Regions from separate parts of the Pseudomonas sp. TE3552 genome, predicted to be linked through region 1. Evidence: predicted binding sites of a transcription regulator. Region 1 holds the regulator's gene; each other region holds the start of a gene.

Region 1 (7,399 bases):
TGACCTGCTGCAACGCGGCAAACAGATCAAACTGGCGGTATTCGACGTCGATGGCGTACTGACCGACGGGCGCTTGTACTTTCTCGAAGACGGCAGCGAATTCAAGACCTTCAACACCCTCGACGGCCAGGGCATCAAGATGTTGATGGCCGCCGGCGTGCAAACCGCTATCATCAGCGGCCGCAAGACGCCGGTGGTCGAGCGGCGAGCGAAAAACCTGGGCATTCCACACCTGTTCCAGGGTCGCGAAGACAAACTGGTTGTGCTCGACGGGCTTCTTGCCCAGCTCAACCTGAGCTATGAACAAGTTGCCTACCTGGGCGACGACCTGCCTGACCTGCCGGTGATTCGCCGCGTCGGCCTGGGCATGGCGGTAGCCAGCGCTGCCAGTTTCGTGCGCGAACACGCCCACGGCATCACCCAGGCCCGTGGTGGCGAAGGTGCCGCTCGCGAATTCTGTGAATTGATCCTGCGCGCCCAGGGCCGCCTCGATGCGGCAAACGCCGCGTACCTGTGAGCCCATCATGCTGAGCAAAAAGATTCGCAACATCCTGGTGTTCGGTTGCATCGCGGCGATTTTTGCGGCGGTCGGCTACTGGAACATCAGCCCGGAACGCTTCCTCGACAAACCGGTGGTGAAGGTCGATGAAAGCGCGATCGACTATTACGCCGTCAACGCGCACAGCGTGCAGTACCTGCCCGACGGCAAATTGCAATACGAGATGACGTCGGACAAGGTCGAACACCTGAAAGCGACCGAGGTGACGTTGCTGGCCAATCCTGACCTGAACATGTTCCGTGGCACCGAATTCCCCTGGCACGTCCAGAGCGAGCGCGGCGAAGTCAACCCGGACGGCACTCAGGTCGAGCTGATTGACTCGGTACGCATCACGCGTTTCGACGAAAAAAACCGCAAGACCCTGATTACCACCACCCGTATGACAGTGTTCCCGCAGCAGCAATATGCGCAGACCGATCAACCCGTTAGAATCGACGGCGCCGGCGGTGTATCGACAGGCAACGGAATGAAAGCGTACTTGAAAGAAAGCAGGATACACCTGCTATCTAACGTAAGAGGACAGTATGAGGCTCGTTAAAACCCTCCCTATTTTGCTCAGTCTGGGCGCAGCACTGGGAAGCGTGAGCGCCTGGGCACTGCCGACCGATCAAGCGCAGCCTATCCGCATCCAGGCCGACGACGCCCAGCTGGACGACAAGAATGGCATTGCCACCTATAAAGGTGACGTGATCATCACTCAGGGCTCGATGATCGTTAAAGGCAACACCGTGACCATCACCCGCACGCCTGCCGGCGACATTGACGTGGTGACTTCGGTGGGCAACCTCGCTTACTTCGAGCAACTGCAGACCGCTGGCGACACCAAGCCTGTTCAGGGCTGGGGTGTGACCATCCAGTACCACGCCGCACAAAACCGCGTCGTGCTGATCGACAAGGCAAAAGTCGTCGACAAAGACAACAACACCACCCAAGGCGAGAAAATCGTCTACGACACGGTCAAGAAGCTCGCGAGCGCTGGCCGTGCGACAGGCAACAAGGTCACCGAGACCCGTCCTCGCATTGACATGGTGATCCAGCCGAAGAAGAAAACCGACGAGCAAAAGGCCCAGTAATGGCAACTCTGAAAGCTCAGCATCTGGCCAAGAGCTACAAGAGCCGCCAGGTCGTGCGTGACGTCAGCCTGTCCATCGACAGCGGTCAGATCGTCGGCCTGCTTGGCCCCAACGGCGCCGGCAAGACCACCTGCTTCTACATGATTGTCGGCCTGGTACAGGCTGACCAGGGCCGCGTACTGATCGACGACCTGGATGTCAGCCACCAGCCGATGCACGGTCGTGCGAAGGCCGGTATCGGCTATCTTCCGCAAGAAGCGTCGATCTTCCGCAAGCTTTCGGTGACCGACAACATCATGGCCATCCTCGAGACCCGCAAGGAACTCGACAAGGCCGGTCGTCGCAAAGAGCTGGAAAGCCTGCTGCAGGAATTCCACATCCATCACATCCGCGACAACCTCGGCATGAGCCTGTCCGGAGGTGAACGCCGTCGCGTGGAAATCGCCCGGGCACTGGCCACCAACCCGAAATTCATCCTCCTCGACGAACCCTTCGCCGGCGTGGACCCGATTTCGGTGGGCGACATCAAGCAGATCATCCATCACCTCAAGGCCAAAGGCATTGGCGTACTGATCACGGACCACAACGTCCGCGAAACCCTGGATATCTGCGAAACCGCCTACATCGTCAACGATGGCCAGCTGATCGCTGAAGGCGACTCTGCCACCATCCTGGCCAACGATTTGGTCAAGGAAGTGTATCTGGGTCATGAATTCCGCTTGTAAGCACTGAGGTGCCTGGCCAGTCGTGCCCGAGCGCTTGCTTCAATAAAAAATCAATAAGTTTTTATTGTTACAGCGCTCTAGGCAAACACTGCAGTTTCGGGCATATAATTTGCTTATGTTTGGCGCTTCGGCGCCCTGTAGTGGATGGCGCATGTGCGCCGGCGAATAAGGTGTTAAGCCCCTGCCATGAAACCATCGCTAGTCTTGAGAATGGGCCAGCAGCTGACGATGACACCGCAGCTGCAACAGGCCATCCGCCTGCTCCAATTGTCGACCCTGGACCTGCAACAGGAAATCCAGGAGGCCCTGGAGTCCAATCCGATGCTCGAACGCCAGGAAGAAGGCGACGACTTCGATAACGCCGACCCCCTGGCCGACAAAGCCGAACAGCAACCCAACGCCGATATTCAGGAACCCTCCTACCAGGAAACCGCCCCGACGGTGGACAACCTGGAGGAAGGCGACTGGAACGAGCGCATTCCCAATGAATTGCCCGTCGACACGGCCTGGGAAGATGTCTACCAGACCAGCGCCAGCAGCTTGCCGAGCAACGATGACGACGAGTGGGATTTCACCACCCGTACGTCGGCCGGTGAAAGCCTTCAAAGCCATTTGCTCTGGCAACTGAACCTGGCACCGATGTCCGACACCGATCGCCTGATCGCTGTAACCCTGATCGATTGCATCAACAATCAGGGCTACCTGGACGAAACCCTCGAGGAAATCCTCGAAGCCTTCGATCCGGAACTGGACATCGAACTGGACGAAATCGAAGCCGTCCTACACCGCATCCAGCAATTCGAACCCGCCGGCATCGGCGCCCGCAACCTGGGCGAATGCCTGCTGCTGCAACTGCGCCAATTGCCCGCCAAGACCCCTTGGCTGACCGAGGCCAAGCGCCTGGTTACCGATTACATCGACCTGCTCGGTAGCCGCGACTACAGCCAGCTGATGCGCCGCATGAAGCTCAAGGAAGATGAACTGCGCCAGGTCATCGAACTGGTCCAGAGCCTCAACCCGCGCCCGGGTTCGCAGATAGAATCCACCGAAGCCGAATACGTCGTTCCCGACGTGATCGTGCGCAAGGACAATGAGCGCTGGCTGGTGGAACTGAACCAGGAGTCGGTACCACGCCTGCGGGTCAACGCCCAGTACGCCGGTTTCGTGCGCCGCGCCGATACCAGTGCCGACAACACGTTCATGCGTAATCAGCTGCAAGAGGCTCGCTGGTTCATCAAGAGCCTGCAAAGCCGTAACGAAACCCTGATGAAAGTGGCCACCCAGATTGTCGAGCATCAGCGCGGCTTCCTGGAGTACGGCGATGAGGCCATGAAGCCGTTGGTGCTGCATGACATCGCCGAAGCGGTGGGCATGCACGAATCGACGATTTCACGGGTGACCACGCAAAAATTCATGCATACCCCACGGGGCATCTATGAACTGAAATACTTTTTCTCCAGCCACGTCAGCACCTCCGAAGGCGGTGAATGCTCGTCCACGGCGATCCGCGCGATCATCAAAAAACTGGTTGCGGCGGAAAATCAGAAAAAGCCGTTGAGTGACAGCAAGATCGCTGGTTTACTGGAGGCACAAGGCATTCAGGTAGCCCGTCGTACCGTCGCCAAGTACCGCGAATCCCTCGGGATCGCGCCTTCCAGCGAACGGAAGCGGTTGATGTAGCCGCCGGGCTCGCCACAGCGTTCCAGTGGCAGGTATTTCTGCCTGCCGCTTTATGCACTGGCAACGAAGGAGAAGCTGTATGCAAGTCAACATCAGTGGACACCAACTGGAAGTGACCGAACCTCTTCGCACCTACATCGGCGAAAAACTCGAACGATTAGAGAGGCATTTCGACAAGATCACCAACGTGCAGGTCACGATGACGGTCGAGAAGCTCAAGCAGAAAATCGAAGCCACGCTGCATATTCCCGGCAATGAAGTGGTCGCTAATGCGGAACATACCGATATGTACGCAGCGATCGACGCACTGACCGACAAGCTGGATAAACAACTCAAAAAGCATAAGGAAAAGACCCAGAGCCTCCTCCAGGGCGCGACCGGTCGTTAACACTCCCAACCCATGATCCGACTTGAAAGCATCCTGACCCCCGGCCGTTCCCTGGTGAACGTGCCGGGCGGCAGTAAAAAGAAAGCCCTCGAGCAAATTGCCAACCTGATCGCCCGCGAAGTACCGGATCTGGAGATGCAAGATGTCTTCGAGGCTTTGATTGCCCGTGAAAAACTCGGTTCCACCGGTTTTGGCAACGGCATCGCCATCCCCCACTGCCGCCTCAAGGGTTGCCACTCGCCTATCAGTGCCTTGATGCACCTGGATGCATCCATCGATTTCGACGCCATTGATGGCGCCCCGGTTGACCTGCTGTTCGTGCTGCTGGTCCCGGAAGCTGCCACCGATGCACACCTGGAGCTGCTGCGCCAGATCGCCAGCATGCTTGATCGCAAGGAAGTGCGTGAAAAACTGCGCAGCGCCCCGAGCAACGAAGCCTTGTATCAGGTTGTCCTGGACGAGCAAAACGGTCATTAATCATGCGCCTGATCATCGTCAGTGGCCGCTCCGGCTCAGGTAAAAGCACCGCCCTCGATGTACTCGAGGACAACGGCTATTACTGCATCGACAATCTGCCTGCCGGCCTGCTGCCGGAACTGGCCGAGCGCGCGCTGATTCATACCGAACTGGCACAACCGCTGGTGGCCGTGTCCATCGATGCGCGCAACTTGCCAAGCCACCTGTCACGGTTTCCCGAACTGTTGGAAGAAGTCCGCAGCCGGCATATCCAGTGCGATGTGCTGTATCTGGACGCCGACGAAGAAACCCTGCTCAAACGCTTTTCGGAAACCCGCCGTCGTCACCCACTGAGCAGCGCCAATCGCTCGCTGGCGGAGGCGATAGAGGACGAAACCAATCTGCTGGGGCCAATCGCCGACCTGGCAGACCTCAAGGTCAACACCACCAATCTGAACCTGTATCAGCTGCGCGATACCATCAAGTTACGCCTGCTGAATCAGCCGGAGCCTGGTACAGCGTTTCTGGTGGAGTCTTTCGGATTCAAGCGTGGCATGCCGGTAGACGCCGATCTGGTGTTCGACGTGCGCTGCCTGCCCAATCCCTACTGGAAGCCGGAGCTACGCGCGCAATCCGGGCTCGATCAACCGGTGGCCGACTACCTGGCGGCACAGCCGGATGTGGAAGAGATGTTCCAGGACATTTCCTCATACCTGCTCAAGTGGCTGCCCCGCTTTGCCGCCAGTAACCGCGCGTATGTCACCATTGCCATTGGCTGCACCGGCGGGCATCACCGCTCTGTCTACCTGACCGAACGTCTGGGTCAGTTCCTGCAACAATCCCTGAAGAACGTCCAGGTTCGCCACCGCGACCTCAGCTAAAGGATTCACATCGCGATGCCTGCTCTGGAAATCGAAATCATCAACAAGCTGGGCCTGCATGCCCGCGCGTCTGCAAAATTCGTTGGCGTCGCCGGTGAGTTCAAGGATTGCACGATCAGAGTAGGACGCACACCGGAATCCACGGTCGACGGAAAAAGCATCATGGCAATGATGATGCTCGCTGCGGGCAAGGGCACCAAAATCCACCTGAGTACCGAAGGCGAACAGGCTGATGAGGCGCTGCAGGCATTGGTGAATTTGATCAATGACTACTTCGGCGAAGGCGAGTAACACTCGCCCTTCGCCAACTGCTACATAGTCAGTATCAAGCCAGTGTTGTATCCATCACCATCATCAAGCAAAACCCGATCAGTAGCTCAAGGCTGGACTGTCTGTGACCGTTGCGGCGCGATTCGGGGATGACTTCGTGAGCCACCACCAGCAACATCGCTCCCGCCGCCAGTGCCAAACCCAAAGGCAACAACACGAACACCCAGATCCGCGGTGGATCTGGGTTGGGGCCAATAGAAAAGGCGCGCCACCCAATGGGGTGGCGCGCCTTTTTGTGCAGCGACCGGAGGCTTAGCTACCCGCCACCGTCATCCGTTCGATCAATACCGAACCGGTGCGAATGTTGCTGCGCAATTCCAGGTCATTACCCACCGCAATGATCTGCTTGAACATGTCGCGCATGTTGCCGGCAATGGTCACTTCCTGGACCGCGAACTGGATTTCGCCGTTTTCGACCCAGTACCCCGCAGCACCACGGGAGTAATCGCCAGTCACCATGTTCAGGCCCTGGCCCATCAGTTCCGTCACCAGCAGGCCTCGGCCCATGCGGCGCAGCAAGGCTGCCTGATCTTCGTCGCCATGGGTGACGAACAAGTTGTGTACGCCGCCGGCGTTGGCGGTACTCGGCATGCCAAGCTTGCGGCCGGAGTATGTACCGAGTACGTAGGACACCAACTCGCCCTTCTCTACAAACGGCTTGGCGTAGGTCGCCAGGCCATCGCCGTCGAAAGCCGAACTGCCCAGGGCGCGCATCAAGTGCGGACGTTCATCGAGGGTCAGCCATTCCGGGAACAGCTTCTGCCCCAGGGTGCCTTCGAGGAACGAGGATTTGCGATACAGGCTGCCGCCGGAGATCGCCGACAGGAAACTGCCGAACAAGCCACCGGCCAGTTCCGCGGAAAACAGCACTGGTACTTCGCAAGTCGGCACCGGACGCGCGCCCAGACGGCTAGCCGCCCGTTGCGCGGCACGTTGGCCGATGCTCTCCGCAGAGGCCAGCAAATTGCCCTGACGGTTCACGTCATACCAGTAATCGCGCTGCATCTGGCCGTCGGCTTCGGCGATCATCACGCAACTGAGGCTGTGACGAGTCGACGCGTAGCCACCGATAAAACCGTGGCTGTTGCCGTAAACCCGGCAGCCCTGGTGAGTGCTGAGGGTGGTGCCGTCGGCATTCTTGATCCGGCTGTCGGCGGCAAACGCCGCTGCTTCACAGGCCAAGGCCTGCTCGATGGCTTGCTCCGGGTTAATATTCCATTGGTGGAACAGGTCGAAATCCTGCAGATCCTTGGCCATCAACGCGGCATCCGCCAGGCCCGAGGCTTCGTCTTCGGAGGTGTGTTTGG
Region 2 (7,399 bases), 2.4 Mb from region 1:
CCGCCAAGGGCACGGCTTCAACGTTCAACGGCAGGCGCCCGGCTTCGATCTTGGCGATGTCCAGCACTTCGTTGATCAGGGTCAGCAGGTGTTGTCCGGCCCGCAGGATGTGACCGATCTGTGCCCGCTGGCCCTTGGGCGAGTCCATGTCCAGCAGCTGCGCAAAGCCGAGAATGGAGTTGAGCGGCGTCCGCAGTTCGTGGCTCATGCGCGACAGGAACTCGCTTTTGGCGCGGCTGGCGCGCTCCGCCTCTTCCCGCGCGGTACTCAGCGCGATCTCGGCCGCGCGGCGATCGGTGATGTCGCGGGTGATTTTGGAGAACCCGCGCAGGGCACCACTGCTGTCGTACTGCGCGGTAATCACTACGCTGGCCCAGAAACGGCTGCCATCCTTGCGGCAACGCCAGGCCTCTTCCATGTAATGACCATCGCGAGTGGCCTCGCGCAGCGCCATGTCCGGATGCTGTGGACATTCTTGTGGCAGATAAAATACCGAGAAATGCTGGCCGACGATCTCCTGCTCGGTGTAGCCCTTGATCCGTTCGGCGCCCGCATTCCAACTGGTGACGACGCCCCGTGTATCGAGGGCGAAAATGCCGTAGTCCTTTACCCCGTCGATGATCAGCCGCAAGCGCTCTTCATTGTCGCGCAAGGCCCGTTCACGCTCGGCCAGCAACAGTCCTGCTTCAACCAGACGTGTGCCCAATTGACCAATTTCATCGTTCTCTGGCGGTTGCGGCAACAACGGCTGACCGAGTGCCAGTCGCTGGGCGTTACCCTGGACCTGTTTCACCCGGGCGACGATGCCTTTGGACAGAAACAGCACCGCGACAATGGCGCCGAACAAACCGCAAGCTGCGGCCAGCAAGGTGGAGAACAACAACCGCTGGCGAGTGGAAGCCGCCGCCGCGGTACGCTCGGCCAGCAGGGTGTCTTCAAGGGTGCGCATGGCGCTGATGCGTTCGCGCAGTTCGTCGAGGATGTGCTTGTTGTTGATCAGGATCGTGGTGATCGTCTCGGGTGTTGCATTGCGATCATCGAGCAGTTCAACCAGACCTTCGACTTTGGTGGCGATCAACGGGGTGATGGCTTCCAGATGTTTGCGCACACGTTCATCGCGAACGTTGCCGTCGAGCCGCCGCAGCGCCGATTCGATCAAGGGTTTGGCTTGTCGATAACCCGGCAGGAAATCCTCGCGACGGGTCAGTAGATAGCCGCGCACGCTCGCGGCGGCCTCGGCGAGCAGCGTGTGTACGGCCTGAATATCGCCTTGCACCAGCAGCACACGGCGTACGTCTTCTTCGGCGCGCGCGGTCTGGCGCTCGGTGATGTAGATCAGCACCAGCGAGAGCAACAGAATCACCAACGGCAGGGAAATCACCACGAGGGCTTTGCCGCGTAACGGCAGATCAGCCCAGCGTCGGGCATTGGACACTGTCATGGCTGCGTCACCATGCCCAAGGCGATGCCACGTACAGCGGCCTGTGTGCGATCGGCGGCACCGAGCTTGCCGATGACCCGTTCCACGTGGGCTTTGGCCGTCCCCGTCGTAATGCCGAGTTTTTCGCCGATTTCACGGTTGCTGCATCCGCTGGCCACCAGCCCGAGGACCTGGCGTTCGCGGGCGGTCAGGGTTTCGGCAGGTGCGGCGCCGCTGGCGTTGCGTTCGGTCATGCGCCGTAGCAGACGGGCGCTGACCGCGCTATTGAGGGCTTCCTCACCCGCAGCGACGCGTTGCAGGGCGTTGATCACTTCATCACGGCTGGCGTCTTTGAGCAGGTAGCCCACAGCACCGGCATTCATCGCCGCTTCCAGATGATCCGGGCTGTCGTCCATGGTGAAGATCACCACTTTCAAGGCCGGCAGGCGTTGCTGAAGAATTCGCGCCGCGCCCAGCCCGTTGAGTACGGGCATGCGAATGTCGAGGATGACGATATCGGGCAGCAGGCGCTCGCACGCGTCCACCGCTTCCTGGCCATCGCGGGCCTGGCCGACCACTTCGAATTGTGGATGGCCGGCCAGCAGCGCCACGAAACCGGTTCGGGTGACCTCATGATCGTCCGCCAGAACCAAGCGTAAAACTGCAGTCATTGAGCTGTTCCATTGAGGTCAGAGGGGACGGTGGCACGCAGTTGCGTTCCGCCGTGCGCATGGCTGATGCAGGTGAAGTCACCGCCCAGCAGGCTCGCGCGTTCCTGCATCGCGGCGAGCCCCAGGTGCCGGGCGCCGCAGGTGTCGAGTCGTTGCTCCATGGCAAAACCTTTGCCGTTATCGTCGACCAGCAGTGAGGCCTGTCCTTCGTGCAGTTCCAGCGCCAGGACGACGTGGCTGGCCTGCGCATGTTTGAGGATGTTGTTGATGCCTTCCTGGGCAATCCGGAACAGGGCGATCTCCACCTGGCTGGGCAAGCGTGCTTCGCAACGCGCACTCCAGTTCACTTTGATCCCGGCGTCGCGCAGGCGATCGGCCTCTTTGTCGACCGCCTTCAGCAAGCCGAAATCGTCAAGCACAGTCGGGCGCAGGCCGCTGATCAATTGCCGGCCTTCACCCACGCAATGCTGGGCCAATGCCAGAATCGCTTGTAAGTCTTTGCCGAGTTCGTCGGGCAGTGTCGGGCAGCGACCGGCAAAACCTTGCAGACGCTGATGCAACCCGGCCAGGGTTTGGGCCAGGCCGTCGTGCAGGTCGTAGGCCATGCGTTTGCGTTCATCTTCCTGTGCCCTGAACAGCCTGTGGACCAAATCGGACATGGTGCGCTCGCGGGCTACCAGAGCGTCCAGCAGACGCTGGTTTTCAAGGTGCGCGGCCAGCAGGGTGGCGAGCAATTGCAGGGATTCGATGTCCTCGGTGTCCGGGGCACTGATGCTCACGCTATTGGCCAGCACCAACGCACCGAAGGCCGCGCCATCGCCACCGCGCAAAGGCACCCGCAGCACGTTGGGCAGGATCGCACCTGGCTGTTCCTGCCATTGCGCAATGCTCATCGCGGTATCGGCGAGGTGCTCGAGGCTGTGTAAACGATCACGGCTGCCGTGACTGGCGGTGGTGCTGATTTGCCCATCCACGCCCCATTCCAGCAGTAGCGCGTGGTCCATCGCCAGGAAAGCGCAGGCCCGTTGCAGCACGCGTTGGCGCATCGCCTCGGGAGCCAGTTGCGTCAGTTCCTGGCCGGTATCCACCAACAGCCGCAGCCGCGCGGCGCGACTTTGCGATTGTCGGTACTGGGTGCGTATGGCCAGGGCGCTACCGGGGTCATGATCAGGAGTTTGCATGGGCGGGGTCCAGCGCTGGCACGCCCGTTCGGGCAGGGGCGTTATTAAACCGTGTTAACGGGGCAGGGCGCCATCTGCCGAATGGCATAGGCAAATACCCCCGGTTGGCCGATGGCGGGGCACGTTTGGCGCGGCACAGTGTGCCCATCGACCATCACTGGAGCATCGCAAATGAAATTCAAGACCTCGGCCATCGCGCTGTTTTTCGCCCTGACCGCCCCGTTGGCCCAGGCGCTGGAAACCGTACCTTACGTTTACAGCAGCGTGGCCGAACAACCCGCTAATGTGAAGGATCGCGAAATCGCCGCACTGTTCGAGCAATGGAATAGCGCGTTGAAGAGCGGCAATGTGCAGAGTGTGGTCGACCTGTACGCGCCGAACGCCGTGTTGCAGCCAACGGTTTCCAACAAGGTGCGCACCACGCCGGCACAGATCAAGGACTACTTCGATCACTTCATGGCACTCAAGCCAGTGGGCCAGATCAACTACCGCGAGATCCGTCCGTTGGGCGCGAACGTGGCCATGGACAGTGGCGTCTACACCTTTACCCTGACCGAGGCCGACGGCAAGACCCGTCAGGTGCAGGCGCGTTACACCTTTGTCTACGAACAGGTGGGGCGGGCAGTGGAAGATTCTCAACCACCACTCTTCGGCGATGCCACAAGCGCAGGTGCTGCACGCCGGGAAATAAACAGAGGGTGTTCAATACCGACACGGCCCACTTCGAAGTGGGCCGTGTGCGTTGTGCTCAGTTCAATGCCAGGTCGTCCGCAGGCTGCTGCCCGCGGGCTTGGGCGGCGCGCTGCAACTGGCAGGCAATCAGGGTGTTTTTCAGCAGATAGGCAATGGTCATCGGCCCGACGCCACCGGGCACCGGGGTGATCGCCCGGGCGACGGTGCGGGCGCTGGCGTAGTCGACATCGCCCACCAGACGATCGCCGGATTCGCTGGCGATACGGTTGATGCCGACGTCGATCACCACCGCGCCGGGCTTGAGCCAACTGGCGTCGATCAACTCTGGCCGGCCCACCGCCGCGACCACGATATCCGCCAACCGGCACAACGCCGGGGCATCGACGCTGCGCGAATGCACCACGCTGACCGAGCAGTTGGCCTGCAACAGCAAGGTCGCCATTGGTTTGCCGACAATGTTCGAACGGCCGATGACCACCGCGTGCAAGCCGCTCAAGTCATCACCGCAGGTCTCATGCAGCAGGCGCATGCAGCCGCTGGGCGTGCACGGGGTCAGAACCTCCATGCCTTGCACCAGCCCGCCGACGTTTTCCCGATGAAAACCGTCGACGTCCTTGATCGGGTCGATGGCATGGATCACCGCCTGTTCGTCGATAGCGGCGGGCAAGGGCAGTTGCACCAGGATGCCGGTCACCGAGGCATCGGCGTTGAGTTGCGCAATCAGTTCCAGTACCTGGGCCTGGCTGGCGGTTTCCGGCAGGCGGTATTCAAGGGAACGGATGCCGACTTCCTTGGCCCGCAGCAGTTTGTTGCGCACATAAACGTGGCTGGCCGGGTCGTCGCCGACCAACAGGACCGCCAGGGCGGGATAGATCTGCTGGCCGGCCAGGGCTAGAACCTCTTCCCGGACCTCGTCGAGAACCTGGGCAGAAATGGCTTTGCCGTCGATATCGCGGGCAAATGCGGGGGTGCTGCTGGTCAAAAGAGTCACCGTTGTCTGATTAAAAAGGGGGCAGTGATCATCGAGGCGTCTTTGCGCGACGATGATTCATCAGAGACATGCAGGCAAGGGGGCTCAGGCTACCAGTTGAGGGCAGGCGAATGCCACCGCAACGCGGGAGGACCAGACAGCCCGCGATCATGGGCAATCTGTATGGGCGTTAGACAAAGGGTGTCTTTTATTCGCTGAGGTGCATGCACTTTTATGAAGCTCACCTCGCATGGCCTGCACTATGCCAAGGCAAAAAACCAAACGACCGGATCGATCACCCTGAAGGGAAACCACGTCAACCCCCCGGTAAACCCGCACTGAAAAGGCCTTTCCAATACGCCCGACGCGCAACTGGCACAAACGCTGCATTACATCGATCAAGGTCCACGCAGTGGGCCGCCCCGTCGATCAACGAAGATCGACCGGCCGAGCAGGTCGTGGGCAACATCGGTGGATCCGGCGAAGGCGCCAGGTCGAACACCGCGAACAGGCAAAGACGCCTGAAACCGAGAGGTTTCAGGCGTTTTTTTTTGCTTTTTTAACCGTGATTGGCTTTGGCTGGGTGCTTACTATGAATTCCAATGTTGCCGCATTGAACAAACTGCAGACGCTGATCGTGATCGGCAATGGCATGGTCGGACATCATTGTGTCGAGCAGCTCATCGAGCGCGGCGCCCTTGACCACTACCGTCTGCATGTCTTCAGCGAAGAGCCGATGCGCGCCTACGACCGGGTGCATCTGTCCGAGTATTTCGGTGGTCGAGATGCCGAGTCGTTGGCCCTGGGCGAAGCCTCTCTGTACCAGACGCCGGGCGTCACTCTGCATTTGGGCGTGCCCGTGCTGGAAATCGACCGAGCGCGACGCCAGGTGATCACCGCACAAGGTTGCGTCGCATACGACAAACTGGTTCTGGCCACCGGGTCTTATCCCTTCGTGCCGCCTATTGAAGGTGCGGAAGGTGACTCGCGCCTGGTCTATCGCACCCTCGAAGACCTCGACGCGATTCGTGCCGCGGCAGCCAATGCACGGCGTGGCGTGGTGGTCGGCGGTGGTCTGCTTGGCCTGGAAGCTGCCAATGCCTTGAAAAGCCTGGGCCTGGAAGCGCATGTGGTGGAATTCGCGCCGCGCCTGATGCCGGTGCAGCTGGACGAGCAGGGTGGCTTGGCGCTGAAGGCGCAAATCGAGCGACTCGGTGTTGGCGTGCACCTGTCCCGTGGCACGCAGTCGATCAGTGCTGGCGAGGAATACCGTTATCGGATGAATTTTGCCAATGACGAATTTCTCGAAGCCGACCTGATCGTGTTCTCCGCCGGTATCCGCGCGCAAGATGCGTTGGCCCGCCAATGCGCGCTGGACATCGGACCGCGTGGTGGCGTGGTGATTGACGACCAGTGCCTGACCAGCGATCCGAATATCTACGCCATCGGCGAGTGTGCGGCCTGGAATGGCAGCCTTTTCGGTCTGGTCGCTCCCGGTTATCAGATGGCCCGTGGCGTCGCGGCGCTGTTGTGCAATCAAGTCGCGGAGCCGTTCCAGGGCGCCGACATGTCGACCAAGCTCAAACTGCTCGGCGTCGATGTCGGTTCCATTGGCGATGCTCACGCCCAGACTCCGGGTGCGCGCAGTTATCAGTTCATCGATGAAGCGACGGCCAGCTACCGGCGCCTGGTGGTGGACGCCGACAGCAAACGCGTGCTCGGCGCGGTGCTGGTCGGCGACAACAGCTATTACGACACCCTGCTGCAATATACGCAGAACGGCATTGCCTTGCCGTCGGAACCGGCGAGCCTGATTCTGCCGTCGTCCACCGGCGCGCCAACCCTGGGCCCGGGCGCGTTGCCCGAGTCGGCGACCGTTTGCTCGTGCCATAACGTCACCAAGGGCTCCATCTGCTCGGCCATCGACGGTGGTTGCACCGACCTGGGGCTGCTCAAGTCGCAGACCAAAGCCTGCACCGGTTGCGGCGGTTGCGCCGGGCTGCTCAAGCAAGTGTTCGAGCATGAACTGATCGCCCGTGGGGTCAGTGTCGACAAGAGCCTGTGCGAACACTTCGCCTACACCCGCCAGGAACTCTATGCGCTGGTGCGGGTAGAAGGGGTGATCACTTTCGAAGAACTGCTGGCCAAACACGGCCGTGGCCATACCGGTTGCGACGTGTGCAAACCGGCGGTGGGCTCGATCCTCGCTTCGTGCTGGAACCAGCCGATCATGGACGCTTCGCTGGTGCCCTTGCAGGACACCAACGACACCTTCATGGCCAACATGCAGAAAAACGGCACCTATTCGGTGGTGCCACGCATTGCCGGGGGCGAGATCACTGCCGACAAGTTGATTGCGATTGGCGTGGTGGCGAAGAAATACGACCTCTACACCAAAATCACCGGCGGCCAGCGGATCGACCTGTTCGGCGCCCAGTTGCATCAGTTGCCGGACATCTGGTCC
Region 3 (7,399 bases), 1.2 Mb from region 1:
CACTACCCGTGGTTTCGGCGTGATCGAATGTGAACAATTGGCGGGCTGGTTGTGCGACGTACTGGACGCCCTGGAAAACGGCGACAGCGAAAGGGTCAGGCACCACGTGCGCGAACAGGTGGTGGAGCTCTGCCGCCGTCATCCTGTCTATCGTTAACCCTGTTACTCCGGGCTATTACCAGGCTGATGTCCATCATCGGGCGAAAAACCAGGCGCGCGGCAAGGCGCCTGAGATGGATGGGTGCATCCGATGCCAACCTGTTGCGTCTCTAGCTGGGTGCTGATGGCCGATATTGCAGTGCTTCGGCTACGTGGCTGCGACTGATAGCGTCTACTTGTTCCAGATCCGCCAGAGTGCGGGCGACTTTCAGTAGGCGGTGAGCAGCACGAAGCGAAAGGGTTAGTCGCTCGCAGGCGCTTTCCAGCCAGCCTTCATCTGCTTTGGATAACGCGCAATGCTGGCGTAGCCCTGGCAGGTCGAGAAAGGCGTTGGCGCAGCCCTGACGCTGTTGCTGACGCTCCCGGGCCTGGGCGACCAGGGCAGAAGCGCTGGCCGTGTCGTCACCGGCCTTGATCGGGTTCAGCGCCGTGCTTTCCCGGGCTACGGTCAAATGCAGGTCGATGCGGTCCAGCAAGGGCCCGGATAATTTGTTGCGATAACGCTGAACCATGTCCGGTGTACAACTGCATTTACCACTGGGCTCGCCAAGATATCCACAGGGGCAAGGATTCATCGCCGCGACCAGTTGAAAGCGCGCCGGGAAGCGTACGCGGTCCTTGGCGCGGGAGATCACGATGTGGCCGGATTCCAGTGGCTCTCTCAATACCTCCAATACCTTGCGATCAAATTCCGGGAGTTCATCGAGGAACAACACGCCATGATGGGCGAGGGTGATTTCGCCAGGTTGTGGTTTTGAGCCACCGCCCACCAATGCCGGGCCTGAAGCGGAGTGGTGTGGCTGTCGGAAGGGACGCTGTGGCCAATGACTCAGCGGCACACAACTGGCGACGGATTGAATCGCCGCGACTTCCAGCGCCTCACTCTCGGCCAATGGCGGTAACAGCCCCGGCAGACGACTCGCCAACAGGGTTTTTCCCGTTCCTGGCGGTCCGCTGAACAGCAGGTTATGAGCCCCAGCCGCCGCAATCAGCAACGCGCGCTTGGCCGCGAGTTGCCCCTGCACTTCATTCAAATCGGGGTAGGGTTTGCTGGCGTAGAGCAAACCATTGGAAGCGTAGGGGGCGATGGGCGTGTGGCCATTGAAATGCGCGACCGCTTCCAGCAAATGATCCACCGCAATCACCTTCAACCCCGAAGCCAGGCACGCCTCCTCGGCATTCGCCCGCGGCACCACCAGCGTGCGCCCGGCTTTACGCGCTGCCAGTGCCGCGGGTAACACACCCCGAACCGCCCGCACCGCGCCCGACAGTGCCAACTCCCCAAGACACTCCACATCATCCAGCGTCAATGTCGGCACTTGCACGCTGGCCGAGAGAATCCCCAGCGCAATCGCCAGATCGAACCGTCCGCCGTCCTTTGGTAAATCGGCCGGGGCGAGATTCAAGGTGATACGCCGTGCCGGAAACTGCAGCCCCGAATTGATGATTGCGCTGCGCACCCGGTCTTTGCTTTCCTTCACCGCCGCCTCGGGCAGCCCGACCATGGTCAGCGACGGCAAGCCGTTGGCCAGGTGCACTTCTACGGTGACGGCGGGTGCTTCTACGCCGACCTGGGCGCGGCTGTGGACGATGGAGAGGGACATGGTCGTTCCTTGAGCTGACGAGGACCGCTTCCTGCGGTTTTTTGAAGGGTAGTCGTGGGCGGATGATTTAGCGTGGCGGCGGAGTAACCAAACTTTCGCAGGATGTTGCTGGGGGAGCTGATTCCAGTCAGTTAAGCCGTAACGCAATCCGTAGCAGCTGGCGGAGCCTGCGTTCGACTGCGCAGCAGTCGTAAATTCAAGTTGTGCGGTCTGCCAGATGCACCGCGTGTTCTGATTTCACGGCTGCTGCGCAGCCGAACGCAGCCTTCGGCAGCTGCTACAAAGGTTATGTCGCGGCCGGTATTTAGGCGTAATCAGCGGCGGCAGCTAGTTTTTTGTAGGACCGGTCTTGGATAAATGAAGGACTTCGGTGAAAACTCACGGACGCACTTGTCGGATCGACGTGGCTGCTTATGATCACAGTTGATCGAGCCCTCAGGAAGGGAAATGAGCAATTCTGGAATGCGGCCGATTCATCCTGGCGAAATCCTTGAAAAGGAGTTTCTAGTGCCTCTGGGCATTACGGCGGCTGGGCTAGCTCGCTTGTTGAATGAAGGCGCGGGTGACGTGAGGGCCCTTGTGATGCAGGAGAGTGGTATCAGTCCTGAGCTCGCAAAGAAGCTCTCGCGCTACCTGAAAACCACGCCCGAGTTCTGGCTAAACCTGCAATCGACCTACGATCAGCGCAGAGCCGAAATCGAGCGTGGGTGAGCTTCGGGTAATTAAAAAGACTGCAGCACCCGCGAAGCACGCTTCCACCACGGTGCATTGACCGGACTTCGCGGTCGTTCCTCATTCGGCAGCAGCTGCGGAACATCCTGCAACCGAATCCACGGCTGGTTATTCCAGTGCAGCAAACTCAATGACATCTGCGGCCAATTCAGCAGGCTCAGAATCGGGCGTTCGGTTGAGGTGGGTTGTTGGGCGTCTCTGAGAGCTGGCACTACGTCGTGGGTTAGCCATTCGCGCAGGCCTCGGTATTCGGGGCAGTAGTGGTAAATCAGTAACGCGTAGACGCCGGATTCGCTGATCAGGAGAGTGTTTTCGATGGCTCCGTGGATGAGCATTGGTACGGTTTGGTGTTGGTCGGGATCGAGTTTGCGTAGCGCTCGTTCGTCGAGGAAGAGACGGAGCAACCGGCCCAGGTCGCGGGCGCTGAACCAGGGTTGGTTTTCCAGGAGTAGGGCGTGGAGGTGAAGTTTGTGGCGGGTGAAGATGTGGGGGATTAGATAGTTTTCGTCCATGGTGCAGCTCCCGGATTCGTATGAAGGAAACTGCCTCTGATCGTCGCCAAACGAAAAGGGTGGCAGCTATACGTGGGTTGGCGAACCGGTGCATCCGGAAACCGGCAGACCCGAAGGTCTCCCACGCACAGCCGCCATAATTCGAGATGGGATAATTCCCCGGTTCGAACGTGGTCGCAGTGCGTCGGATGTTATCCAGGTCGCCAAACCCAGTGCTGAACATTCAGCATTGAGTGAGCTTAGAAACCGGGGCTTTGCGACGCAATCGGACGGCGGTGGTTTTCTTGTAGGACGTTGCCGGGGTTATTGAGGGCTTAAAGATCAAAAGATCGCAGCCTTCGGCAGCTCCTACAGGGGTGGTCGTTCCAGCAAGGGGCTGCTGGAACACCGTAGTGACTCTATCGCGAGCAGGCTCGCTTGTATGGTAGGACTTGAAGGGAGGAGAAGGGACAAGGCTCGATTCTGACTGTTGACGCAGTACAGACCGTGGGAGAGTTCGCCCCTCCTCCTTTCACCCAAGCGCCGATAAAGAATGCATCTGGCCTAGACCGACGATAGGAACAAGCCTGCGCCCCTGGGTGAGCCCTTCAAGTGCTTAAAACCATATCCCGGAGGAAATCCTATGGCAATGCCGGTTTCTGCTTCAAAGCCGATCGTGGGCGTGGATGTCGCCAAGAATGAGTTGGTGATTTATCACGCCGAACTGAGCCTGCTTGAAGAGATTCCCAACAACAAAACAGCCATCAAGAAGTGGTTGAAGGCCTTGCCGAGCACGGTGGCCATTGCCGTCGAAGCCACCAATATCTACCACTTGGAGTTCGCCGATCTGGCCTACGAGGCCGGATGCGTGATTTACATGGTGGGCGGCTATGAACTCAAGCATTACCGCGAAGGTGTGAAGGTCCGCGCCAAAACTGATGCACTGGATGCCAAGCTGCTTGCTCGGTATCTGAAAAATGAACATGAAGAGCTTCACCCATGGACCCCGCCATCCCCGCTATACCGCCAGCTTCTGGGTCTTTTCCGCCGCCGGGCGGCGTTGGTCCAGGCAAGGGTCGGCCTGGTGCAAAGCTGGGCCAATGAGCCGCTGCTCAAGACCGCTTTTGCCGAACAAGTGAAGTCCATGCAACAGCTTGAGATGCTGATCGAGAAGACGATCAACGATCAGCTCAAAGAAGCCGGTTTGCTGGGCCAGTTAAAACGCTGCCTGAAAGTGGAAGGCATTGGTTTTTTGACAGGCGCGCGTTTGATCACGGCGTTTCAGAGGGGTGACTTCAGAAACGCGGATGCTTTTATCGCCTTTCTGGGAATGGATTTGCGGGTATCAAAATCGGGGCAAAAAGATGGCCGCCGCAGTTTGACCAAGCGCGGTGACCCGGAAGCTCGGCGGCTGCTGCACAATGCGGCAATGTCGGCGAGTCGCACCGAGGCCTGGAAAGATTTTTATCAAGAACAAAGAGCTCGGGGTTTCAGCACGACTCAAGCATTGGTGATGCTGGCTCGAAAGCTCGCTCGGGTGGTATTCGCTCTGCTAAAGGGGCAGGACGAATACCAACCGAAAGTCAGTTGAGGGCTTCCCCTCAACCATAGAATCTCCCACATAGACCCCATTGTCAAAGGGGATTGGTGGGGTTACTCGGTCGGTGGATTGAGCTTCGCTTCCAGCTCCGCCACTTTCGCCTCAAGGCTCTCCAACCGTGCGCGGGTGCGTGCCAGCACGACCATCTGGCTATCGAATTCTTCACGGCTCACCAGATCCAGCTTGCTGAAGCCGCTCTGCAGCAGCGCTTTGAACTGGCTTTCGATTTCGCTTTTTGGCAGTGGAGTATCGCCGCTGAAGAGGCGGGAGGCGGTGCCGCTCAGGGCGTCGAGGAAGTCTTTTGGCGCGAGCATGGGAAATGTCCTGTCAACAATGGCGGGCAGTGTATCACGCAGTGTCTATAGTCAATCTCGGCGGCTGCGATGCACGCTTTTCGCGCATGCGAGTGGATGGCCGCGCACTGTTGTTGTGCGTAACCGTTGCGTCAATCGGCTGGAGGGGCCTGCGGCAGCGGCCAAGGGCTTGAAATCAATGGGTTTTGGATAGATGGCAAGCTTTCTGCTTAGTCGCTGGTGACCCATGCACTGATGCAGTCGCTGTGACGAATGCAGTGCGCCAAGCGGAACGGGGGAAGTTTCGTGCGGAGTGGTTAGCTGGCGTCGGACGGGCAGGTAAGGCCGAACGATGCGTTACAAAGCCAGGCACTGCGCTTAGACTTGAGTCGGGTTTGTTTTCCTGGGGCAAGTCCACCAATTCGGGAGAGAGTTTTCATGAAGCTAGTCACTGCCATCATCAAGCCGTTCAAACTGGACGACGTGCGCGAGTCGCTGTCCGAGATCGGCGTGCAGGGCATTACCGTTACTGAAGTCAAAGGCTTCGGTCGGCAGAAGGGTCACACCGAGCTGTATCGCGGCGCGGAGTACGTGGTCGATTTTCTGCCCAAGGTGAAGATCGATGTCGCCATTGACGACAAGGATCTGGACCGGGTTATCGAGGCGATAACCAAGGCCGCCAACACCGGCAAGATCGGTGACGGCAAGATCTTCGTGGTCAATCTGGAACAGGCGATTCGCATCCGTACCGGCGAAACCGATACCGACGCAATCTAAGCCGCCACAAACCCAACGCCCCAGGAGAAAACAATATGACTCTGCGTAAAATCGCAGGGCTAGGAGCCCTGTTGTCCCTCGTAATGCCCGGCCTGGCCATGGCGGCAGACGAAGTGGCGGCCCCAGTCCTCAACTCCGGCGACACCGCCTGGATGATGACCTCGACAGCCCTGGTGCTGTTCATGACCATTCCCGGCCTCGCGCTGTTCTACGGCGGCATGGTTCGCTCCAAAAACCTTCTTTCCGTGATGATGCAGTGCTTCGCCATTACCGGTCTGATCAGCATTCTGTGGGTCATTTATGGCTACAGCGTCGCGTTCGACACCACCGGCATGGAACAGGGCGTCATCAATTTCAACTCGTTCTTCGGGAGTCTGAACAAGGCCTTCCTCGCCGGTATCACGCCTGCGAGTCTGACCGGGCCTGCGGCGCTGTTCCCTGAGGCGGTGTTCGTCACCTTCCAGATGACCTTCGCCATCATTACCCCGGCGCTGATCGTCGGCGCCTTCGCCGAGCGGATGAAGTTCTCCGCCATGCTGGTGTTCATGGGCATCTGGTTCACCCTGGTTTATGCACCGATCGCGCACATGGTCTGGTCCGGTAACGGCGGTCTATTGTGGGACTGGGGCGTGCTGGACTTCGCGGGCGGCACCGTGGTGCACATCAACGCCGGTGTGGCCGGTCTGATTGCCTGCCTGGTGCTGGGCAAGCGTAAAGGTTTCCCGACTACCCCGATGGCTCCGCACAACCTCGGCTACACCCTGATGGGTGCTGCGATGTTGTGGGTCGGCTGGTTCGGTTTCAACGCCGGTTCTGCTGCCGCCGCCAACGGCACTGCGGGCATGGCGATGCTGGTGACCCAGATCGCTACCGCTGCTGCGGCGCTGGGCTGGATGTTTGCCGAGTGGATCACCCACGGCAAGCCAAGCGCACTGGGTATTGCTTCGGGTGTGGTGGCCGGTCTGGTTGCAATCACTCCGGCGGCAGGCACCGTGGGCCCGATGGGTGCACTGGTGATCGGTCTGGCGGCGGGCGTGGTGTGCTTCTTCTGCGCCACCACCCTGAAACGCAAACTCGGTTATGACGACTCCCTGGATGCCTTCGGCGTGCACGGTATCGGCGGTATCCTCGGCGCGATCCTGACCGGTGTGTTCGCGGCACCGTCGCTGGGCGGTTTCGGTACTGTCACCGACATCGCGGCCCAAGTCTGGATTCAGTGCAAAGGCGTGGGCTTCACGGTGATCTACACCGCGATCGTCACCTTCATCATTCTCAAGGTCCTGGACGCCGTCATGGGGCTGCGTATCACTGAGGAAGAAGAGGCAGTCGGTATCGATCTGGCGCTTCACAACGAACGCGGCTACAACTTGTAAGCACGCGCGCATAAAAAAATGCCCGGCTTGCCGGGCATTTTTTTGTCTGGAATTTGTCAGTGAAGGAAGGGCTGAAAGGTTTTTTCACACAGGTTCCGGCGCGTTTACGACGGGCGTTTTTCTGCGGCCAATGGCTTACACGATTGAAGGAATATTAGGGCCTTTGTTTTTTCCCAGAGCGCGCTAGAATGCGCCCCGAACGTGCGGAGAACTGTATGTGGCAACAGACTCTGATTACCCTGCGGGCACGGCCCCGGGGCTTTCATCTGGTAACGGACGAGTTACTCGCCGGCTTGCCTGAACTCAAGGCATGTCGGGTCGGTCTGTTGCATTTGTGGCTACAGCATACCTCGGCGTCGTTGACTATCAA
Region 4 (7,399 bases), 1.0 Mb from region 1:
AGCCAGGGCTGTTGTTGTGCGTCGCGCACCCGGTAGAGCAGCGATTGCTGGCTCTGGCCGAGGATCCCTTCGACCTGCCAGCCTTCGAAACTCTGGCCCGGTTTCAGCGCAGGCGGGAGGGGCCATTGCTGCAGATGAATCAGGGCATCGCCGATGCTGGTTTCACCCAAGGCATCGACCCGCACCAGCAGGGCGCTGGCATTGTCCTGACTGCCGGCCAGGTGCGCGGCGCTGACCAGCGTCTGCGCGGCGCTGTCCAGATCAGGCTGATCCCGCAGAATCGCCGCAATGGCCGTGTCGCCCAGCACTGCCCAGATGCCATCGCTGAGCAGCACGAAACTCTCGTTCAGGCGCAGTTCGCCATCGAGAAAGTCCAGCACCAGATGTTGATCCAGCCCCAGCGCCCGCTTGAGCACATGCTGCATGCCCGGCTGGTCCCAGACGTGATCCTCGCTTACCCGTTGCAGCGTGTCAGCGTGCCAGCGATAAACCCGGCAATCGCCGACATGCGCCAGGGTAAAGCGCCTGCCGCGCATCACCAGGGCACTGACGGTAGTCAGCAGCGGTTGCCCGCCGCCGTTAGCCTGCAACCAGCGGTTTTGCGCCAGTAGCAGGCGATCGAGTGCCTGGGCGACGCCCCAGGTTTCCGGGGTGGCGTAGTAATCCAGCGCCAGGGCCTGCAAGGTCGAACGGGCCGCGAGACCGCCATCGGCGCATTGGCTGACGCCGTCGGCGATGGCGAACAGGTAACCCTTGCTCGCCGCCAGCGCCGGGGCCGGAGTGACCAGGCGCAGAGCGTCCTGGTTCTCTTCGCGAGGCCCGATGGCGCTGGCTTCGGCAAAACTCAGTTGCAGGCTCATTCAACCCTCACACCCGGGCAGCGGTGACGGCTGCCGAACCCCATGTGGTTCTCCAACGACGTTTCACCCCATGCAGACCGAACCAGGCGAGTACGCCGAGGCTGGCGAACAACCACAGAGCGAGTTGATAACTGCCAGTGCTTTGCTTGATCGCACCCATGCCGGCCGCCAGTGCAAAGCCACCGATGCCGCCGGCCATGCCGATCAACCCGGTCATTACACCGATCTCCCGACGAAAACGCTGCGGCACCAACTGGAACACCGCACCGTTGCCCGCACCCAAACCAAGCATAGTGCACACGAAAAGCGCCAGCGCTACGTAGGAACTCGGCAGATTGAAACCCACGGTCGCAATGCAGATCGCCGCCACGGTGTACATCGCCAACAGGGTGCGAATCCCGCCGAAGCGATCCGCCAGCGCGCCGCCCAGCGGACGCATCAGGCTGCCACCGAACACACACGCCGCGGTGTAGTAACCGGCAGTTACCGGGCTCAGGCCGTACTGGTCGTTGAAGTAGCCGGGCAGGGCGCTGGCCAGACCGATGAAGCCACCGAAGGTCACGCTGTAGAAAAACATGAACCACCAGCTGTCGCGGTCACCCAAAGCCTTGAAGTAGTCGGACATGGACTTGGCTTTTGGCCGCTCAGGGGCATTCTTGGCCAGCCAGGCGAAGACGATCAGGGTCAGGATCAGCGGGATCAGGGCGAAGCCGAACACGTTGCTCCAGCCAAACATGGCGGCCAGCACCGGGGCAATCAGCGCGGCGAGCACGGTGCCCGAGTTACCGGCACCGGCGATGCCCATGGCTTTGCCTTGGTGCTGCGGCGGATACCATTGCGAGGCCAACGGCAGGGCGACGGCGAACGACGCACCAGCCATGCCGAGGAACAGGCCCAGCAGCAGTGCCTGCTCGTAACTGTGGATGCCGGCTTTCCAGGCGCCGAACAAGGCGCAGATGACGATCACCTGGCCGATGATCCCGGCGGTTTTTGGCGACAGGCGATCAGCCAGCATGCCCATCGCAAAACGCAATACGGCCCCGGCCAGAATCGGCGTTGCCACTACCAGCCCGCGTTGTTGGGTGGTCAGGTGCAGGTCGGCGGCGATCTGCACCGCCAAAGGGCCGAGCAGGTACCAGACCATGAAGCTCAGATCGAAATAGAGGAAGGCTGCGAACAGTGTCGGGGTATGGCCGGATTTCCAGAAGCTTGAATTCATCGCGCACCTCAGCTGTCAGGCGTATCAAGAAGGAGTCATGAGCTTGCAGGTGGGGCGCCGCTAAGGCCGCACCACCGGCCCCGTTCTCTGGGGCCAAAACGGAAAAACGCCGCTACCCGATCCGCCAGGGGGGCGAATGAGGTGAGCGACGTCTTTGTCGTAGGTGGGGCAACCGCCGTTGGTTACCTTGCAGTGATTTACTTAGCGAGATTTGTGCCAACAATCTGCTTTTGTGGCGAGGGGGCAAGCCCCCTCGCCACAATGATCAGATCAGCCAAGCAACTCACTCATAGCAATGATCTGCTCCGCCACCTGAATCAGCTTCTGCTGGCGGCTCATGGCCTGGCGGCGCATCAGGGTGTAGGCCTCTTCCTCGTTACAGTCCTTCATCTTCATCAGCAGCCCCTTGGCCAGCTCGATGCGCTTGCGCTCGGCCAGTTGCTGGTCGCGGGCGTGGAGTTGCGCGCGCAGGGCCTGGTCGCTTTCAAAGCGTGCCATGGCCACATCGAGAATCGGCTGCAAGCGCTGGGCATGGATGCCTTCGACGATGTAGGCACTGACGCCGGACTTGATCGCCCTGCGCATCACGCCTGGGTCGTGCTCGTCGGTGAACATCACGATGGGCCGTGGTTGGTCACGGGTCACCAGCACCACTTGCTCCATCACATCGCGGCTCGGTGACTCGGTATCGATCAGGATTACGTCCGGACGCACCGTTTCGACGCGTGCGGGCAGGTCAATGGTCAGGCCGGATTCGTCGATGACTTCGAACCCGGCTTCGGTCAGGGCCGCTTTCAGGCGACCGACTTTTTTCGCGGTGTCGTTGATCAGCAGGATACGCAACATATTCGCAGGCTCCTGTCAGCGGCTGGCGAGAAGGGGAGCACTGTCGCTCATGGCGTGCAGCGTGAAGCTGCGCGCATAGCCGGCCGGGTCCGAGCCGTCCCAGACTTTGCCGTCGATCAGTTGACTGCTGCGCATTTCCTGACTCCGGGCGGGCACACCGACAGCGCTGGCGGCCTCACGGTATAAGTCTAGTTGCTGGACCTGACGGGCCACGCCGAGGTAATCCGGGTCATCACGCAACAAACCCCAGCGCCGGAATTGGGTCATGAACCACATGCCGTCGGACAGATACGGCAGATTGACCTCGCCCTCGCCATGGAAGCGCATTGCATGCGGGTCTTGCCAGCGATTGCCCAGGCCATCGGTGTAATCACCGAGCAAGCGCGGTGCGATGCAATCGAGCGGAGCATCCAGGTATTCAGCGGCGCTTAACAGTTGCGCGGTGCTGCGGCGATTTTCGCGGCTGGCTTCGATGAACCGACTGGCTTCGAGGATTGCCATCACCAATGCCCGGGCGGTATTGGGGTATTGCTCGACGAAGGCGCGGGTGCAGCCGAGGACTTTTTCCGGGTGATCGGGCCAGAGGGTCTGGCTGGTGGCCATCGTAAACCCGAGATTCTGCTGCACCGCACTGGCCGCCCACGGTTCGCCGACGCAAAAACCGTCAATGCGCCCGGCTTGCAGGTGCGCGACCATTTGCGGCGGCGGCACCACCACGCTGTCGACATCCTGCAGCGGATGAATGCCCTGACTCGCCAGCCAGTAATACAGCCACATGGCGTGGGTGCCCGTGGGAAAAGTCTGAGCGAAGGTCAGTTTTGGGCGACTTTGGTGCACATGCCGATCCAGTGCTTCAGGACTGGTCACGCCCAGGGCCTGCAGGCCGTGGGAGAGGTTGATGCTCTGGCCGTTCTGGTTCAGACCCATGAGTACGGCCATGTCGGTGGAAGCGATGCCGCCGATGCCCAGGTGCACGGCGTAAATCAGCCCGTACAGGCTGTGGGCGGCGTCGAGTTCGCCGCTGACCAGTTTGTCCCGCAGGTTGGCCCAGGACGACTGGCGCTTGAGGTTCAGGGTCAGGCCGTAGGGCTGGGCGAAACCCTGGGTGGCGGCGACCACCACTGAGGCGCAGTCGCTCAGGGCCATGAAGCCGAGGTTGATCTCGGTTTTTTCCGGGGCATCGCTGCCATTGACCCAGGCCAGTGGGCCGGCTGATGGTTCATTCATCGATTTCGCACCTTCCAAAAAAAAGCGTCGTCCCAAGGCATCTGCGTGGGCAAAGCCGGGTGACGACGCCATTGTCCTTCCACTCATCCCGTCGTTGGCACGAGTGCTGATGCCTGTCAGTGGTGCAAGGCATATGCCATCGCTGGCTGTTTTTGTCGCGCGCCTCGCCTGTGGACTCGATGCGCGGCTATAATCGCCGCCTCTTTTCATCGCCACCGAGTCAAGCCCGCCCATGTACACCCTGGCCCGTCAGCTGTTGTTCAAACTTTCCCCGGAAACCTCCCACGATCTGTCCCTGGACCTGATCGGCGCGGGCGGGCGTTTGGGCCTTAACGGCTTGCTGTGCAAGGCACCGGCGAAAATGCCGGTGACCGTCATGGGCCTGGAATTCCCCAACCCGGTGGGGCTGGCGGCCGGTCTGGACAAGAATGGCGCGGCGATCGACGGTTTTGCCCAACTGGGGTTCGGTTTCGTCGAAATCGGCACCATCACTCCGCGTCCGCAACCGGGCAACCCGAAACCACGGATTTTCCGCTTGCCGGAAGCCGAAGCGATCATCAACCGCATGGGCTTCAATAACCTCGGTGTCGATCATCTGCTGGCTCGCGTCGCGGCGGCCAAGTACAAGGGCGTACTGGGTATCAACATCGGCAAGAACTTCGATACGCCGGTTGAACGGGCGGTCGACGACTACCTGATCTGCCTCGACAAGGTCTATGCCCACGCCAGCTATGTGACGGTCAACGTCAGTTCGCCGAACACCCCGGGCCTGCGCAGCCTGCAATTCGGTGATTCGCTCAAGCAATTGCTCGCCGACCTGGCCACGCGCCGGGCGGAACTGGCCCAGCGCCACGGCAAACATGTGCCGTTGGCGATCAAGATCGCACCGGACATGAGCGACGAAGAAACCGCTCAGGTGGCCCAGGCGCTGATCGAAACCGGGATGGACGCGGTGATCGCCACTAATACCACCCTGAGTCGCGTCGGTGTCGAAGGCATGGAACATGGCGACGAGGCGGGCGGTTTGTCTGGCGCGCCGGTTCGCGACAAGAGCACTCACACCGTGAAGGTGCTGGCGGCGGAATTGGCCGGTCGCTTGCCGATCATCGCCGTGGGCGGCATCACCGAGGGCAGGCACGCAGCTGAGAAGATCGCCGCGGGTGCAAGCCTGGTGCAGATTTACTCTGGCTTCATCTATAAAGGGCCGGCGCTGATTCGTGAATCGGTGGATGCCATCGCCGCCATGCGCTGAAGATTCATCTGCGGCGATGAGGATTAACTGTGGCGAGGGAGCTTGCTCCCGCTGGGCTGCGAAGCGGCCCAAAAACCACTCAATCAGGTGTGTCAGGTAAAACACAGTTGCAGGGTTTACGACTGCTTCGCAGCCGAGCGGGAGCAAGCTCCCTCGCCACAAAAGCGCTCTTGTAACGGATATATGGGCATAAAAAAGGGCTCCTCGAAGGAGCCCCTGGGCCGAAGCCCGCCGTCCGGATAGGACGTGCGTGGTTAAGTCGTTGCGTAATCAGATTGTCGTGTCGGAGTGTGTGCCCTGTATTAGCCGACGGCGTGAAGTTCGTTGAGTCTGTGGATTCCCGCAGTGCCGGTCATACCGTCCCAGTTGTCGCCGCGTCCTTCTCGCCAGCCATTGATCCAGGCTTGGCGTACCGACGGTAGAGTAAAAGGGCAAAGCTCACGGGATTTACCACCAACGCCATATTGATATCCGCGCAAAAATGCTCTTTCCAACGGATCACGCTTAAGTCTTCTCATAGGGTGTTTCCCTCACTTGTTGACTGTATTTATCGCGTCGACCTCAATCGAGGTCAGGCAGAAAAATTCTGCCGTTGGTGGCTCGCTGCCGGCGTCGCGAGCCAAGGTGTTGACGCCGTTGCGACGTCAACCTGTGTTGAGTTCTAACCAATGCGTCACATCGAGGGAATGATCGTTTTGTCATAAGAACGTAACCATAAAGATGGTATGGCCATAAGTAACATGATATTTGCCCCATGTTTATTGGCTAAACCCCGGTATGATTGGCCCTGCGCTGGATAGTGGGGCTGGACCTTTAACGAGAATGACACCTGTTGCACTTGGGGACTATTCGACGAAGGGTCGACTTATGACATTTTGTTGCATCAACTTTTTTATCTGCCCTGGCATCTAAGCTCTTTTAACCCGAGCCGCCGGGGTGGGACGGCACACCTTCGTGCCACGCGGGCGCTCTGTTAGAAAAGCGCCTGATTGAAAACCGGATCGGCAACGCGTTGCCGGTTCACTTAGCCAAAGGCTCTGGAATTACCATGTCCGATCGTTTCGAACTCTTCCTCACTTGCCCCAAAGGCCTTGAAGGCCTGCTCATCGAGGAAGCCGTCGGGCTTGGCCTTGAAGAAGCACGCGAACACACCTCGGCGGTGCGTGGCATGGCCACCATGGAAACCGCCTATCGCCTGTGCCTGTGGTCGCGTCTGGCGAACCGGGTGCTGCTGGTGCTCAAGCGTTTCCCGATGAAGGACGCCGAAGACCTCTACCACGGCGTGCTGGATATCGAGTGGCAAGACCACATGCTCAGCGACGGCACCCTGGCCGTCGAATTCAGCGGTCACGGTTCGGGCATCGACAACACGCACTTCGGCGCCTTGAAGGTCAAGGATGCCATCGTCGATAAACTGCGCACCCCGCAAGGCGATCGCCCGTCCATCGACAAGCTCAATCCGGACCTGCGCATTCACCTGCGTCTGGACCGTGGCGAAGCGATTCTGTCCCTCGACCTTTCCGGTCACAGCTTGCACCAGCGTGGTTATCGCTTGCAGCAGGGCGCGGCGCCGCTGAAGGAAAACCTCGCGGCGGCGATTCTGATCCGTTCCGGCTGGCCACGGATTGCCGCCGATGGCGGCGCGCTGGCTGACCCGATGTGCGGTGTCGGTACGTTCCTGGTGGAAGCCGCGATGATCGCCGCCGATATGGCGCCGAACCTGCGTCGCGAGCAGTGGGGCTTCACCGCCTGGCTCGGTCACGTGCCGGCGCTGTGGAAAAAACTCCACGAAGAAGCCACTGCCCGTGCCGCTGCCGGTCTGGCCAAGCCGCCGCTGTGGATTCGCGGTTACGAAGCTGACCCACGGCTGATTCAACCGGGCCGCAATAACGTCGAACGTGCGGGTCTGAGCGAGTGGATCAAGATCTACCAGGGCGAAGTTGCAACCTTCGAGCCGCGCCCGGACCAGAACCAGAAAGGCCTGGTGATCTGCAA

The links. The regulator sigma-54, encoded in region 1, starts transcription at its own class of promoters, with help from an activator protein. The targets are predictions, from matches to a motif close to ANTGGCATNNANNTTGCTNT.
Positions count from the first base shown of each region.
Region 2: a site for sigma-54 is predicted at 5,307-5,326, ahead of nirB (nitrite reductase large subunit NirB). Genes of this name have one in related genera too.
Region 3: a site for sigma-54 is predicted at 5,093-5,112, ahead of glnK (P-II family nitrogen regulator). Genes of this name have one in related genera too.
Region 4: a site for sigma-54 is predicted at 4,274-4,293, ahead of ACZ9BB_RS14815 (CmpA/NrtA family ABC transporter substrate-binding protein). Genes of this name have one in related genera too.

Region 1 is NZ_JBWBQJ010000001.1:4,371,241-4,378,639, forward strand. Features, by position in the region: gene ACZ9BB_RS19800 (KdsC family phosphatase) at 1-517, shown strand, start outside; gene lptC (LPS export ABC transporter periplasmic protein LptC) at 525-1,097, shown strand; gene lptA (lipopolysaccharide transport periplasmic protein LptA) at 1,084-1,632, shown strand; gene lptB (LPS export ABC transporter ATP-binding protein) at 1,632-2,357, shown strand; gene ACZ9BB_RS19820 (RNA polymerase factor sigma-54) at 2,544-4,037, shown strand; gene hpf (ribosome hibernation-promoting factor, HPF/YfiA family) at 4,117-4,425, shown strand; gene ptsN (PTS IIA-like nitrogen regulatory protein PtsN) at 4,438-4,902, shown strand; gene rapZ (RNase adapter RapZ) at 4,905-5,762, shown strand; gene ACZ9BB_RS19840 (HPr family phosphocarrier protein) at 5,778-6,053, shown strand; partial or broken gene ACZ9BB_RS19845 (ZIP family metal transporter) at 6,088-6,249, opposite strand; gene pmbA (metalloprotease PmbA) at 6,345-7,399, opposite strand, start outside.
Region 2 is NZ_JBWBQJ010000001.1:2,006,110-2,013,508, forward strand. Features, by position in the region: gene ACZ9BB_RS08825 (ATP-binding protein) at 1-1,441, opposite strand, end outside; gene ACZ9BB_RS08830 (response regulator) at 1,438-2,091, opposite strand; gene ACZ9BB_RS08835 (sensor histidine kinase) at 2,088-3,272, opposite strand; partial or broken gene ACZ9BB_RS08840 (SgcJ/EcaC family oxidoreductase) at 3,444-3,963, shown strand; gene ACZ9BB_RS08845 (bifunctional 5,10-methylenetetrahydrofolate dehydrogenase/5,10-methenyltetrahydrofolate cyclohydrolase) at 4,021-4,947, opposite strand; gene nirB (nitrite reductase large subunit NirB) at 5,528-7,399, shown strand, end outside.
Region 3 is NZ_JBWBQJ010000001.1:5,529,347-5,536,745, forward strand. Features, by position in the region: gene glyA (serine hydroxymethyltransferase) at 1-157, shown strand, start outside; gene ACZ9BB_RS24955 (YifB family Mg chelatase-like AAA ATPase) at 270-1,763, opposite strand; gene ACZ9BB_RS24960 (HigA family addiction module antitoxin) at 2,211-2,474, shown strand; gene ACZ9BB_RS24965 (BRO-N domain-containing protein) at 2,486-3,007, opposite strand; gene ACZ9BB_RS24970 (IS110 family transposase) at 3,630-4,577, shown strand; gene ACZ9BB_RS24975 (accessory factor UbiK family protein) at 4,640-4,900, opposite strand; gene glnK (P-II family nitrogen regulator) at 5,318-5,656, shown strand; gene ACZ9BB_RS24985 (ammonium transporter) at 5,692-7,029, shown strand; gene ACZ9BB_RS24990 (secondary thiamine-phosphate synthase enzyme YjbQ) at 7,245-7,399, shown strand, end outside.
Region 4 is NZ_JBWBQJ010000001.1:3,324,775-3,332,173, reverse strand. Features, by position in the region: gene ACZ9BB_RS14830 (bifunctional protein-serine/threonine kinase/phosphatase) at 1-860, opposite strand, end outside; gene ACZ9BB_RS14825 (nitrate/nitrite transporter) at 868-2,079, opposite strand; gene ACZ9BB_RS14820 (ANTAR domain-containing response regulator) at 2,350-2,925, opposite strand; gene ACZ9BB_RS14815 (CmpA/NrtA family ABC transporter substrate-binding protein) at 2,941-4,152, opposite strand; gene ACZ9BB_RS14810 (quinone-dependent dihydroorotate dehydrogenase) at 4,385-5,404, shown strand; gene rmf (ribosome modulation factor) at 5,707-5,922, opposite strand; gene rlmKL (bifunctional 23S rRNA (guanine(2069)-N(7))-methyltransferase RlmK/23S rRNA (guanine(2445)-N(2))-methyltransferase RlmL) at 6,453-7,399, shown strand, end outside.